DNA from 2 places in the Pseudalkalibacillus sp. Hm43 genome. Region 2 is predicted to be linked to the other one. Evidence: riboswitches for the same ligand, from Rfam matches in the RefSeq annotation. Region 2 holds a riboswitch; the other holds the start of a gene.
What was found. Region 2 has a riboswitch for S-adenosylmethionine ahead of metK (methionine adenosyltransferase). Riboswitches for the same ligand answer to the same signal wherever they lie in the genome.
Positions count from the first base shown of each region.

Region 1: linked by a shared signal. The riboswitch ahead of ACXQIQ_RS07600 (LLM class flavin-dependent oxidoreductase) and the one ahead of metK (methionine adenosyltransferase) in region 2 are both predicted to bind S-adenosylmethionine.

Region 1 covers NZ_CM135129.1:1,413,920-1,421,509, reverse strand. The annotation lists gene qoxB (cytochrome aa3 quinol oxidase subunit I) at 1-1,328, shown strand, start outside; gene qoxC (cytochrome aa3 quinol oxidase subunit III) at 1,331-1,927, shown strand; gene qoxD (cytochrome aa3 quinol oxidase subunit IV) at 1,929-2,213, shown strand; gene ACXQIQ_RS07605 (hypothetical protein) at 2,293-2,760, opposite strand; SAM riboswitch class I at 2,984-3,088, shown strand; SAM riboswitch class I at 3,206-3,310, shown strand; gene ACXQIQ_RS07600 (LLM class flavin-dependent oxidoreductase) at 3,387-4,772, shown strand; gene ACXQIQ_RS07595 (sodium:solute symporter family transporter) at 4,886-6,394, shown strand; gene ACXQIQ_RS07590 (hypothetical protein) at 6,706-6,846, shown strand; gene ACXQIQ_RS07585 (alpha/beta hydrolase) at 6,918-7,481, shown strand.
Region 2 covers NZ_CM135129.1:3,315,751-3,323,340, reverse strand. The annotation lists gene metK (methionine adenosyltransferase) at 1-1,137, opposite strand, end outside; SAM riboswitch class I at 1,506-1,594, opposite strand; gene pckA (phosphoenolpyruvate carboxykinase (ATP)) at 1,912-3,495, shown strand; gene ACXQIQ_RS17245 (alpha/beta hydrolase family protein) at 3,675-4,463, opposite strand; gene ACXQIQ_RS17240 (ABC transporter substrate-binding protein) at 4,551-5,555, shown strand; gene ACXQIQ_RS17235 (ABC transporter ATP-binding protein) at 5,571-6,344, shown strand; gene ACXQIQ_RS17230 (ABC transporter permease) at 6,328-7,125, shown strand; gene ytkD (RNA deprotection pyrophosphohydrolase) at 7,122-7,590, opposite strand, start outside.

The DNA.
Region 1 (7,590 bases), 1.8 Mb from region 2:
CGACCATTTTGAAAATGAGAGCACCAGGCATGACGCTTATGAAGATGCCGATGTTCACATGGTCAATCCTGATCACAAGTGTCATCATCATCTTCGCATTCCCGGTATTGACGGTTGCTCTCGCATTCGGAACGATGGACCTCCTATTCGGAACACAGTTCTTTACGCTCGATAACGGCGGAATGGCGATGCTTTGGGCGAACCTGTTCTGGGTTTGGGGACATCCTGAAGTGTATATCCTGATTCTGCCGGCATTCGGACTTTACAGTGAAATTATCTCGACGTTTGCACGTCGTAATTTATACGGATACAAGTCGATGGTCGGATCAATGGTCTTGATTTCACTCCTATCCTTCGTCGTATGGGCCCACCACTTTTTCACAATGGGTCAAGGCGCATTCGCGAACAGCATCTTCTCCATCACGACGATGGCGATTGCGGTTCCGACAGGAGTCAAGATCTTCAACTGGTTGCTGACACTATGGAAGGGTAAAATCGAGTTCACATCACCGATGCTGTATTCGATCCTATTCATCCCGCTCTTCACACTTGGTGGAGTGACAGGGGTCATGCTTGCAATGTCAGCGGCGGACTATCAGTATCACAATACGATGTTCCTGGTCGCTCACTTCCATAACGTGATCATCCCTGGTGTCGTATTCGCGATGCTTGCTGGACTCACGTACTACTGGCCGAAGATGTTCGGCTTCATGCTGAACGAAAGAATAGGAAAGTGGACGGCATGGTTGCTATCGATTGGATTCATACTCGCGTTCATCCCGATGTATATCACAGGCTTGGACGGTCAAGCACGCCGTATGTACACGTATTCTGAGTCTACTGGATTTGGTCCGATGAACATGGTTTCCTTTATCGGAGCTGCGATCATGGCAGTCGGATTCGTACTGATTGTGTACAACATCTATCACAGTGTCCGTTATGCTTCACGTGATATCGGTGCTGACCCGTGGAATGCGCGTACACTTGAGTGGGCGACGCACACACCAGTACCACACTATAACTTTGCAGTTACACCGGAAGTCGCATCCAGCGAAGCACTTTGGGATGCGAAGAAGAAGGGGCATGAGCTGTTTAAAGGCGAGTATAAGAAGATTCACATGCCGAACAACAGTGGTATACCGTTCATCATGAGCTGTGTATTCTTTGTATGGGGCTTCGCGCTCATCTTCAGCTTATGGATTCCGGCGATCATTGCAACGATCGCAATCTTCGTCTTCATGACAATGCGTTCATTTGAAATCGATCACGGTCATTACATTTCTGTGGAAGAAATCGAAGACACAGAATCAGAAATGCGAGGTGCTTAATTATGAAAATCGATCACTCGCTGCCGTTAGAATATAGTACAGAAGAAAATAGATTGAAGATCTTCGGATTCTGGATGTTCCTAGGTGCGGAAATCATGTTGTTTGCGACGCTATTCGCGACGTATTTCACACTAGAAAACCGCACAGGGAATGGTCCGGGTGGGGCTGAGATTTTCGTGATCACGCCGGTTCTCATTGAAACGTTCTTGCTTTTGACAAGTAGTTTTACAATCGGACTGGGAATTCATGCGATGCGTCTCGGTCGCCAGAAGGCGATGCTGTGGTTCTTCGGAATTACGCTCGCCCTCGGGCTTGGATTCTTAGGCGTAGAGATTTTCGAATTCTTTACGTACGCACATGAAGGAGCAGGCATCCAAACGAGTGCGTTCACGTCGATCTTGCTCACGACACTTGGAACACACGGAGCGCACGTAACTGTCGGATTGTTCTGGGGTCTCTACATCATGATGCAAGTGAAGAAGCGTGGCTTGACGCCTGAAACAGGTAACAAGTCGTTCATCTTCTCACTGTACTGGCACTTCTTGGACGTTGTTTGGATCTTCATTTTCAGTTTCATCTATTTGAAAGGAATGTTGTAATATGAGCGAACTCTTTCCTCGTAAACAGATCATGGGATTTGTCTTCTCATTGGTACTGACGGCAGTCGCGATGGGCGTCTATTTCTTCGACATGTCGTATGCAGTCGCAATGACGGTCCTTCTGATCACGGCGTTCCTTCAAGCGGGCCTACAGCTCGTCGTGTTCATGCACGCCGGTGAAACAGAAGATAAAGGCGCGATTTACGCGAACGTCTACTACGGCGTCATCATCGCCCTGTTCACCGTCTTCGGTACACTGCTCGTACTTGTATGGGATATGGGATAAAAGAATAGCACACAAAGAAAGCAAGAGATTCCGCATTTGGGAACTCTTGCTTTCTCTATATTGTAATGGTCAGCTGCCCTTAAGCAGGTGGTCTAATACATAAAACAAATGCAGGGCAATTCAAAGAGGGAGTTTTCAAAACTTCATAGTCAACATCTTCACATAAGATAAGACATCCGTTAACACATACACAATTTTCCCCGAATATTTGTACAAGCTTTGGTTGACCATTTATTAGTGCCCACGTAACAATGGAGCAGAGTGTATTATTAACGGTAAACATCTGTTTAAGGGTCACAATAATATTAGGATCATTTAAATCTTGCTCGTTAATCAAACTAAACTCATTATCAATATTTTGGCAAGCTGTTTTGGCATCCATAAAAATAAATAGTTGGTTAATAAAGAATATTTGTCCAAATGATGGGGTTGTAAAAGGAACAGTATCTATTTCATTTCTTCGCTGTGTACATTCTGGGCTTTCTTTGGATGGAAGCGGAATAGGACAAGATACACTAGTAAAACTTTTGATAGAGCAACGTTTCATGCAAGCACCTCCTATTAACAGTTTATTTAGGAATGTGGAGTTTGCTTGTACAAGCACCCTATTATTTTTGAACTTACTAATATCAATAGTTTATGTGTAAACAAATCATGGGATTTGTGTAGGGTGCTCCTTTTTTATTTTAAAAAAATTCAAAATTCCTGTTGACAGGTGCACGTGTGGATAGTAGATTATTATTCATATTAAAAATGACAACTGAATCGAATTCTTATCCAGAGAGGTGGAGGGACTGGCCCTGCGAAACCTCGGCAACAGACTGCGTGCAGTACTGTGCCAACTCCAGCAAGTCAATGTGCTTGAAAGATAAGAAGAGCCGTGAGATTACGTATTTTCAACCTCTTCTTATTCGTTAAGAAGAGGTTTTATTATTTTGTTGAAAGAGGTGATTGGTGAACGAACGGTATGTTTTTAAAAAGAATAGTTGCATTTCTTATCCAGAGAGGTGGAGGGACTGGCCCTGCGAAACCTCGGCAACAGACTGCGTGCAGTACTGTGCCAACTCCAGCAAGCCGATGTGCTTGAAAGATAAGAAGAGCGATATGAAACGTATTTTCAGCCCTCTTCTTATTTTGGAAGAGGGTTTTTTATTTGAAAAAGGAGGAGTAATCATGACGAAACGAATCTTGTTGAACGCATTTGATATGGGGTGTGCGGGGCATCAATCACCAGGGCTTTGGGCACATCCGGACGATCAGTCGCTTCGGTATAACGATGTGAATTATTGGGTGGAGCTTGCACAGCTCCTTGAAAAAGGAAAGTTCGACGGCCTGTTTTTAGCGGATGTGGTCGGGGTTTATGATGTGTATCAGGGAAGTCAGGATACGGCCATACGGGAAGGCGTGCAGATCCCAGTCAATGATCCCCTCTTGCTCGTTCCAGCGATGGCACAGGCGACCGAACATTTGAGCTTCGGACTTACGTATACACTTACCTATGAACAGCCGTATACACTTGCGAGGCGATTTTCAACCCTCGATCACCTGACGAAAGGGCGCGTGGCATGGAACATCGTTTGCTCGTACCTCGACAGTGCTGCTCGGAACTACGGGCTTGATCGACAAATCGGTCATGATAACCGTTATGAGCTGGCGGAGGAATTCCTTGAGGTAAGCTACAAGCTCTGGGAAGGCAGCTGGGAGGACGATGCGGTGAAGCACGATAAGACATCGCGGGTGTTCGCCGATCCGGAAAAAGTGCATGCCATCAATCATGACGGAGCGTTTTACAAAGTACAGGGAATACACCTGTGTGACCCTTCTCCTCAAGGGACACCCGTCCTCTATCAAGCAGGCGCGTCCCCACGTGGACGAAAGTTCGCAGCAAGGCACGCCGAATGTGTTTTCGTAGCCGGTCCAACGCCACAAATCGTGCGGAAGACGGTCGATGATATTCGTTTAAAAGCTGATGAAAATGGGCGTGGAGCGGATAGTGTCAAGGTCTTTACGGTGTTCACACCAATTGTCGGTCGGACAGAAGAGGAAGCGAAGCAAAAGTACGAAGAACAGAAAAGCTACATCAGCTATGACGGAGCGTTGGCGCTACTTGGGGGATGGACAGGAATCGATTTTTCCCAGTTCAGTCCGGATCAGACCCTTGAGTATATCGAAAATGATGCGATGCGATCCTCCGTGGAGGTATTTACGACAGCCGATCCGAACCGGCGATGGACGGTTGAGGAACTGGCGAAGCACGTCGGTCTTGGTGGTCGCGGACCGCTTGTCGTTGGATCACCGGAACAGGTGGCGGATGAACTGGAGCGCTGGGTGAGGGAAGCGGATGTCGATGGCTTTAACATCGCGTATACCCTTGCACCTGGAACTTTCGAGGATTTCGTCGAGCTGGTCGTTCCGATCCTGCAGGATCGTGGACTCGTTCAGCATGAATATGAACAAGGGACTTACCGGGAGAAATTGTTCGGGCACGGGAAGGTCAAGCTACCGGATACGCATACAGGAACACAATACCGCAAAGGGAAAACTCTACAACATATTTAAGGAGTGGGGCCAATGTTCACATTTTATCTAATCGGTTTGTTCGTCTTCTGGGTCATCGGTCTTGGTCTATGGAATCATCTGTATCCGAAGGAAAGTAAGGAGAGGGAGTCGTAATGGGATCATACGCCATTTCATTCATTTGGATCACTGTTGTATTGCTCGCCGCCTATTTCGCATTTGTCATATGGCTCGGAAAGAAAGGGTCTGCGCATAGCGGAACCCTCGTCGGCTTTACGATCGCCAAAGGGAAAGTGAATCCATGGATCGTCGGAATGAGCTTCGGTGCCTCGTTTGCCAGTGCCAACCTGTTCCTCGGGGTCCCCGCCTGGGCCTATTCGTATGGCGTTTCGACGCTATGGTGGACGCTCGGGTGCTTCGGCATCTCCTGGATTGGCCTCCTGGTTTTCAGTAAGACGTTCTGGCGATACGGTCAGAAAAATGGCGGCGTCGTCACGCTGCCGGAATGGTTGGGAAAGAAGTATGACAGTGACACGATCCGCATCCTTGTCGCCTTTCTGATCCTATTCAACGTGTATTATATCGTCGGACAAAATGTCGGTCTTGCAACGTTGTTCGAGACGATCGTCGGAATCCCATACATATGGGGCGTCGTGCTCGGGGTTACGATTACGATCCTCTATGTCGGCTGGGGCGGTGCCTTTGCGCAACTCGTAAGTGATGGTGTTCAAGGCATCATCATGTGCATTACCTCCATCATCATCTTCGTTTCCTTGTTGTGGACAGTCGGCGGTGGGCTCGGAGTGTTTGACCGGCTCCACGGCCAGCTCGCATCCATCAGTCCTCAGCTAGTGGCAGCGACTTCGACCAGCGACGGTCCGTTCAACAGTGGATTTTCAATCTTATCGATTCAGTGGCTACTGTTCAGCTTCGTCTTATTGCCGCATCTACTGAACAAAGTGTTAACGTTGGATGATGAGAAGCAGTTGCGACCGTTCACGCTATCGGCCGGCATTTCCCTGTTCCTCTTATCCACGCTCACCGTTTTTGCGGGGCTAGCAGCTCGGGTGATTTTACCAAACATTGAAGCGCCAGATAAAGCTATCCCGTTGTATTTAATAGAAGCGTTTCATCCAGTAATCGTCGCCATCATTTTAACGGGAATCATTTCAGCAATCCTCTCAACGACGGATAGTCTCTATCTGGGGATCTCTTCAAGCATCGGAAACGATATTTTCAAACCATTGGTCGGTCCATTCCTTTTGAAGAACAAATCGGTTACGGTAAAAATGGTCGACGATCGGGCTGTGAAAATCTCAAAATCATCACTGATTGTAATCGGGTTACTGTCGTTATACCTTGCAGTTCAACGGCCAGATTCCCTAGCACTATTGATCCAATTCGGAACGTCAGCAATCATCAGTGGAATTGCAGCCCCGATTGCCCTTGGTTACTTCTGGCCGAAAGCGAACAAGTACGGCGCACTCGCCTCCTTGATCGGAGGAGCAGGACTCTACATGACGTTGACCAGTCTGGAAATCGTCTCGAATCTGTTCATCGCGTTGTTCTACAGTTCAATCCTCGGATTCACCCTTATGATCTCGGTTTGTCTAGTTACACAGCCAGCAGTCAAACGCAAGCTGAAGTATTCAATTAATCATTGATGTTGGCGAAAACAAACACCTTTTGCAAACAGGCACGAAGACGTGACCTAACACAACAAAAATTTAAAAAGCACATTAAAACACCTATCAAATTGCACTAAAATTTGATAGGTGTTCCTGTTGAAATGATGACATAGCCTGACATTCAAAAGGTCAGTTATCAAAGAGAATGATTACGGTGTATTTTCTATTACGAAAGGTTCTGACATGATGAAAACGACAAATCCGTCAAGTCACCTAACCAGAGAGGCTTTCTGATATGGTGAAAACGCTGAAACTGGTGAAGTCACCCACTCAAAGAGGGCTTTTGGATGGGTGAAAACACTGAAACTGGTGAAGTCACCCACTCAAAGAGTGCTTTTGGATGGGTGAAAACGCTGAAACTGGTGAAGTCACCCACTCAAAGAGTGCTTATGAAAGTGGAAAGTACGAAAAGGGATCTTCAACACTAAGGTGAAATAGTTAAATATGGATTAACTATTTCACCCCACCCTTTTTCAAATTAACGTGAGGAGGATATGAATTGAAGGAGCATGTATTGTTCATTCACAGTGCAGGACCCCAGGACGGAGAGCAAGGAAGTAGTAGACTAATCGCTTATTTACAAAAGTCCATTAGTTCGGATTTCCATTTTTCATCCCCTGCCATGCCGGATCCGGAAAACCCAAGCTATGATTTATGGAAGAACGTACTAGAAGAGAAACTTTCTGAGTTAAAGAGTTCTGTAATCTTGATCGGACATTCATTAGGTGGTTCAGTTCTTCTAAAGTATCTAACTGAAGAATTTTGTGATGTATCTATCTCTGGTTTGTTTGTAATGGGTTCACCTTTTTGGGGTTTGGATAAAGATTGGCAATATAAAGAATTTGAACTCACGGATAATTTTGAAACGAGACTACCTTCAATCTCCCAAATCTATCTTTATCATAGCCGAAATGATGATGTTGTACCTTTTTCACATTTTGAACACTATGCCTATAAGCTTCCACACGCTCAGAAAAGAATATTCGAGAACCACGGGCATTTATTTCAAGATGATCTACCAGAACTTGTTCATGATATTAAAGCAAAAAATCTCAAAATATAAATTGGTAACGAAAGTAGCTGGTCATCCACTTGACACTTTCCAAGAAAAGACAAAAAGAAGACCATGTAGAAAGAATTTGATCTACTTGGTCTTTTGTTTGTTATAGAAA
Region 2 (7,590 bases):
GTCTGTACGTCCGAAGTGCCCGTAAGCAGCGGTCTGCTTGTAAATCGGACGACGAAGGTCGAGCATCTTGATGATGCCAGCAGGACGAAGGTCGAAGTTTTCACGGACTAGCTCAACCAGCTTCTCTTCTGAAACTTTTCCAGTTTCGAATGTATCGATTGAAATGGATACAGGTTGTGCAACTCCGATGGCATACGCCAATTGAACTTCACACTTATCTGCAAGATCTGCAGCGACGATGTTTTTCGCAACATAACGAGCCGCATAAGCTGCAGAACGGTCCACTTTCGTCGGATCCTTACCAGAGAATGCGCCACCGCCGTGACGTGCATATCCACCGTAGGTATCAACGATGATCTTACGTCCAGTCAGTCCTGCATCCCCTTGTGGCCCACCGATTACGAAGCGGCCAGTCGGGTTGATGAAATATTTTGTATTCTCATCAATCAACTCGCTCGGTACGACCGGATTGATGACATGCTCTTTCAAGTCGCGCTTGATTTGCTCAAGTGTAACTTCTGGGTGGTGTTGAGTCGAGATAACAACCGTATCAACGCGCACAGGTTGACCGTCTTCATCATATTCTACAGTTACCTGTGTCTTACCGTCCGGACGAAGGTAAGGAACAACCTCATTCTTACGGACTTCTGTCAGGCGACGGCTCAATTTATGTGACAAAGAGATCGGCAAAGGCATCAATTCTGGTGTTTCTTTCGTTGCGTAACCGAACATCAATCCTTGGTCACCTGCACCGATTGCCTCAATCTCTTCATCTGACATTGTACCTTCTCTTGCTTCAAGAGCCTGGTTGACACCAGCAGCGATGTCCGCAGACTGTTCATCAATGGAAGTCAAGACTGCACAAGTCTCATAGTCAAATCCGTATTTTGCACGTGTATAGCCAATGCCTTTTACCGTTTCACGTACGATTTTCGGAATATCTACATAAGTAGAAGTCGTGATTTCACCTGCTACAAGTACGAGTCCTGTGTTGACAGATGTTTCACACGCAACCCGGGCATTCGGGTCACTGGATAGAATTTCGTCTAGAATTGCGTCTGAGATCTGGTCACAGATTTTATCCGGATGACCTTCTGTAACGGACTCAGATGTGAATAGACGTCTGCTTTTTGACATTACGGAACCTCCTCGGCGATACCCCAAAAAAATATCGCTGATAATTGATACGGTACTCATTCCGTACGAAAAAGTGCCATCAATCTTTCAATTATTTGTAAGCGTACGTTCCTAACACCTGTTATGTAGCTGACAAATTTGTTTGCACTTATATTCATTCTTAAGAAAGGATTCTCCCTGTTAAACGTAAAGAAAACTTGGTGAAGTCAAGTAGAAGGCGATGACTGAGCCCTAGTTGCACTTATACTAAGTTCGTAAACTTTTCAACAACATCGAAGATCTCCATGCAGAAAAGTTATCGGTTCTTTACGTAAAAAAAAACCTTTCCTTCTAATAGAGGAAAGGTGGTTCGTTGTAAACCTTTCACCCTCTTATTTTTCAGGTTAGCACCTTCTCACCTGTGGTGTCGGTTGCTGGGTTTCATTGGGCCTGTCCCTCCACCTACTCGGAATAAGAGTAGCCGTTCTCGCAATATCATACCGCAGTACTATAGGTATGTCAACGAAATTGAATATGTAAAAGCTGGGAAGCGGTATATATAGGGCATTTGTTAAGAAAATGCCTATTTCATGTGAGGAGAATGTTTCAACTGTCACAAATTCGGAAAAATAGTATACATTATTAAAATAAATATGTTATACTAATTCAGACGAATAGGATGTATAATGAAACAGGCAAAACTCAAGCCTCTTAATCCTTATCGCAGTGGGTTTTGCAGCATCAACTCGAACATAGGACAGAGTTAAATAATTATGTTGAAAAGGATGGGTTTACATGAATACGGCACAATTTACTTCTTTAACTGACGAACTTATCGGTAAATCTACTACGAATAAGAACTTATCTACTCCATTATTAGTTGAAAAAGCACTAACACGTAAAGAAGGCAGCCTCACTTCTACAGGCGCTCTTCAAGTTGAAACAGGAAAATACACTGGTCGCTCACCTAAAGATAAATATATCGTAATGGAACCTTCAGTAAAGGACAAGATTGATTGGGGTTCAGTAAACCAACCGATCGAAGAAGAGAAGTTCAATAACTTATATAAAAAAGTGATCGAATACTTAATGAATAAAGATGAAACGTTCGTTTTTGAAGGATTTGCTGGAGCTGACAAGGCGTATCAATTGCCGCTTCAAGTCATCAACGAATATGCGTGGCATAACCTTTTCGCACGCCAACTTTTCATCCGCCCAAATGAAAGCGATTTAAATGGCTTCACACCAGAGTTTCAGGTCATTTCAGCACCTGGATTCCAAGCTGATCCTGTTGTGGACGGAACAAACTCTGAAACGTTCATCATCATCTCATTTGAAAAGCGCATCGTTCTCATCGGTGGAACAGAATACGCTGGTGAGATCAAAAAATCCATCTTCTCTGTCATGAATTACATCCTTCCGGAGAAAGACATCTTGTCTATGCACTGTTCTGCAAACGTCGGTCAAGAAGGCGATGTTGCGTTATTCTTCGGTCTTAGTGGTACAGGTAAAACAACCCTTTCCGCTGATCCGAACCGCCGCTTGATCGGGGACGATGAGCATGGCTGGGCAAACAACGGCATCTTCAATATCGAAGGCGGTTGCTACGCGAAGTGTATCAACCTTTCTCAGGAGAAAGAACCGCAAATCTGGAATGCAATCAAATTCGGAACGGTCCTTGAAAACGTCGTATCAGATGAAGAATCACGTGTCGTCGATTATGACAATACGACGTTGACTGAGAATACACGTGCAGCATACCCGATCGATGCAATTCCGAACGTCATTACACCAAGTGTTGCGGGTAATCCGAACACGATCATCTTCCTTACAGCTGATGCATTCGGCGTATTGCCTCCAATCAGTAAGTTGACGAAAGAACAAGCGATGTACCACTTCTTATCCGGTTACACGAGTAAGCTTGCAGGTACAGAGCGTGGTGTTACATCACCACAAGCAACATTCTCTACATGCTTCGGTTCACCGTTCTTGCCTTTACATGCAGAGCGTTACGCGAAGATGCTCGGTGAAAAGATCGAGCAGCATGACGTTGATGTGTACCTTGTGAACACAGGCTGGTCTGGTGGCGAATACGGTGTTGGTAAGCGTATGAACCTTCCATACACTCGTGCGATGGTTCAAGCCGCACTTGAAGGCGAATTGCGCTCCACTGAAACGGTAAAAGATCCAATCTTCGGCTTGCACATCCCGACGCGCTGCCCAGGTGTTCCTGGAGAAGTGCTTCAACCGAAGAAAACGTGGAGTGATCAAGACGCGTATGACAAAAAAGCACGCGAACTTGCACTGAAGTTCAAAGAAAACTTCAATAAGTTCCCGAACGTAACAGAAGAAATCAAAAAAGCAGGACCACTGGTCTAAAAAATACGATGAGGAGCGACCCTAACGAAGGGTCGCTTCTTTTTTTGAGCTTTTTCGGTTTTTCATGGAGTGTTTAGCCTGGCTTGGGGAACTTTCGCTTCGACTTGGGGAAAATAGTAAATCAGACCCACTTCCTCATAAAGAAAAAACTCATCCGAAGATGAGTTTTTTTCACGGCTTTATTTTTGTTTTTTCATCCAGGTACATAAGTCCCGGGTCACTTGAAGCTTTTTAGCCGGGGTGAAATGGTGGTCGTCCTTAATGTACCACGTCTCAAACTGCTTACCCTGTTTAGCCAACTCTTTTTCCAAAAGGTAAGCGTGCTCAATCGTAACATTTTGATCGTATACACCGTGGATGATCAATACAGGCGCATCGAACCCGCCCACCAGATGAAGCGGGGAGCGCCACTCATACCGTTCCGGGTACTTGTAAACGGAACCGCCGACCACTCGCTTCAACATCTTCCGCAAGCCCTTCCGCTCCTCATACGTGAGCTTCATGTCGGAAACGCCGCCCCACACGACAACAGAACGAACCAGGTCTACGCAATAGCCCGCTGTGAATAGTGCCATTGCTCCTCCACGGGAAAATCCGAACACATGCATTGACGTTTCATCCACTGCTGGTAGCTCTTTCAAGACTTGCAGTGCTGAAAACGCATCATGCCGGTCTTCTCCACAAAAATCCTCCTGTCCCTCGCCACCTTCATTCCCGCGATAATGAGGTGCGAACACCACAAAGCCCTGCGAGGCAAACTGGATGATACGAGCTACCCGCACCTTTCCGACCTGTTTGATCCCGCCTCTCAAATATAAAAGACCAGGTAACAAATCTTCAGAAGCCGGTACTGCAAGCAATCCTTTCACACGAAGTCCCTGGCTCCGATATGTAACGACATACAATTTTATATCAGGATGCGGCGATGGGTATCGCTGCATTTTTTCCACTAAATCAGACGTAAACATGGCCACACCTCTAGCTCAAATTAGGCGAACACACATTGACTGGTCCCTTCATAGACTATTTCATCTATAGTTTGTGGAGGGATACCAATGTTTAAAAAAATAAGACGTCATATCGCAGGAGCAGCTTCTGTCATACTAGCATTCACCTTACTAGCAGCTGGATGCTCTGACAGTTCTACAAACGACAAAGTACGGGTCGCTGAAGTGACACGCTCGATCTTCTATGCTCCTCAATATGTCGCCATTGAAAAGGGCTTTTTTGAAGAGGAAGGTATTGAGCTTGAGCTGACAACGACGTGGGGCGGAGATAAAACGATGACAGCCTTGTTGTCGGATGGAGCGGACATCGCCCTCGTCGGATCAGAGACGACCATCTATGTCTATGCCCAAGGTACGAACGACCCTGTCATCAACTTCGCACAGCTGACCCAAACGGATGGAACGTTCCTCGTCGCCCGTGAAAAACCTGAAACGTTCTCTTGGGATCAATTGAAGGGCAGCACTTTCCTTGGTCAACGGAAAGGCGGAATGCCACAAATGGCCGGTGAATTCGGATTGAAAAAGCACGGCATCGATCCTCATAAAGACTTGAATCTGATCCAAAACATCGAATTCGCGAACATTGCCAACTCATTCGCCTCTGGTACAGGAGATTATGTACAATTGTTCGAACCGACCGCCAGCTTGTTCGAGCAGCAAGGCATCGGTCACATCGTCGCATCATTCGGGAAAGAGTCTGGGAAAATCCCGTACACGACATTCATGTCCAAACAGAGCTACTTGAAAGAAAATGAAGACGTCATCGAACGGTTCACTCGTGCTTTATATAAAGCGCAGCAATGGGTCGATAGTCATTCAGCTAAAGAAATTGCTGAAGTCATCGAGCCTTATTTCGATGATACATCGATCGAATTGATTGAAACTGTAACTCAACGATACAAAGAACAACACAGTTATGCAACGAATCCGATCCTCGATGTAGAAGAATGGAACAACTTGCAGACGATTATGGATGAAGCCGGTGAGCTTCCGAAACAAGTCGACCATGACATACTCGTGAACACGGATATTGCAGAGCGAGTGGCTAAGTAAGAGGAGGAGATTCGGTTGGCATTCTTAACTGTCGATCAACTGACACACGCCTACTTCTCTACTCAATCCGTCACAACGGCACTGGAAAACATCTCGCTTCAAATCGAGGAAGGGGAATTCGTCTCCTTCCTCGGTCCGAGCGGTTGCGGCAAGACAACACTGCTCTCATTAATTGCAGGCCTACTGACCCCGACGATTGGATCAGTAAAAATCCAGAACGAAAATGTCCAAAAAGCCCACAATCAGATCGGTTATATGTTTCAACAGGATTACCTTTTTCCGTGGCGGACGATTGAAGAGAACATCTTCATCGGTCTAAAAATCCAGCACAAACTCAATAAGATGAGTAAAACATTTGCACTCGATCTGCTCGAGCAGCTGAACTTGGAGCATACACGGACGAAATATCCTCATGAGTTATCCGGAGGTATGCGGCAGCGGATCGCGCTTGTCCGTACGTTAGCGACCCAGCCGGTATTATTATTGTTAGATGAACCCTTCTCCGCACTCGATTATCAGACGAAGCTGAAACTGGAGAATCTCGTATTCAATACCTTGAAAGAGCACCAAAAGACAGCTCTTCTCGTCACCCATGATATCGGGGAATCGATTGCGATGTCTGATCGGGTCATCGTATTGTCCGCCAATCCGGGCAGGATTAAATCGATTCATACGATGCCAAGTGAACTACAAAGGATGGAACCATTTGAAGTAAGGAATCATGAGGATTACAAACACATCTTCCAGACGATCTGGGAGGAGTTGAACGAACTTGAAGTCGAAAATTGAGATTGCATATGATCAATTCATCCATCGAGAAAGACGAACGAAAAGACACGTCTTATTGACTCAATTTCTAATCTTCGTCCTATTTGTCGGGTTATGGGAATTGGCTTCGACTCAGAACTGGATCAATCCGTTATTGTTCAGTTCACCGAGCCGGATATCGGAACTTTTCATTACTAAAATTGGGGATGGGACACTGCTCGTCCATATAGCAGCTACAACAGGGGAAACGTTGGCCAGTTTCGTGATTGCAACGATTTTCGGCACAGCCTGCGCGGCAATTCTCTGGTGGGTACCCTTTGTGTCAAAAGTATCGGACCCTTACCTTGTCGTCTTGAACGCTATGCCGAAGGTCGCGTTAGGTCCGATCCTTATTGTCGCGCTTGGACCAGGGTACATTTCCATCATTGCGATGGGCGTACTCATATCATTCGTTATCACGACGCTAGTCGTTTATGCTGCTTTTCACGAAACCGATCAGAATTACATTAAAGTCATTGAAACATTCGGTGGAGATAAAAAGCAAGTGTTTCAAGAGGTCACTTTACCTGCAGCAATCCCTACCATTATTTCAACACTGAAAGTCAATGTCGGCTTGTCTTGGGTCGGCGTAATCGTAGGGGAATTCCTCGTCTCGAAAAAAGGGTTAGGATACATGATCATTTATGGATTCCAAGTGTTCAACTTCACGCTTGTACTGCTCAGTCTGTTCATCATTGCAATCCTGGCTACATTCATGTATACCGGAGTGGGAATGCTTGAAAACCGTTGGCGTAAGCGTTAAAAAGTCGTAATGTCGTTTCTCAGGATATATTCCAAACTGCGCTCCAACACCTGGTCTTTCATCATGAAGCTGAAACGCTTGTCAGTACTGATGGTAGCCGGAAGTTCATTTAATAGTAAAGGTCCATTCGTTTCAAAGTAATGGGCCTTTAATTTCAATTTTTCAATGGTCGCGAAATAGATGTTCTTGATGATCGTTCCACCTTTACCATTTACGCGATACTGACCTAAGTAGACCAAGTCGTCGACTGTTGCACCTGTTTCTTCATATACTTCGCGAACAGCTGCAACCTCCGCTGTTTCTCCCTCTTCCACTTTCCCACCTGGGAATTCAATGCCTCTTCTCGGATGTTCTGTCAGTAGCCATTGTCCTTTGAAGCGGCAAATGACCCAGACGTGCTTCGGTAGAGGAGAATATGGATGATCAGTGAAGGATAATTCAACTGTGTTTTTATAATAATCTTCG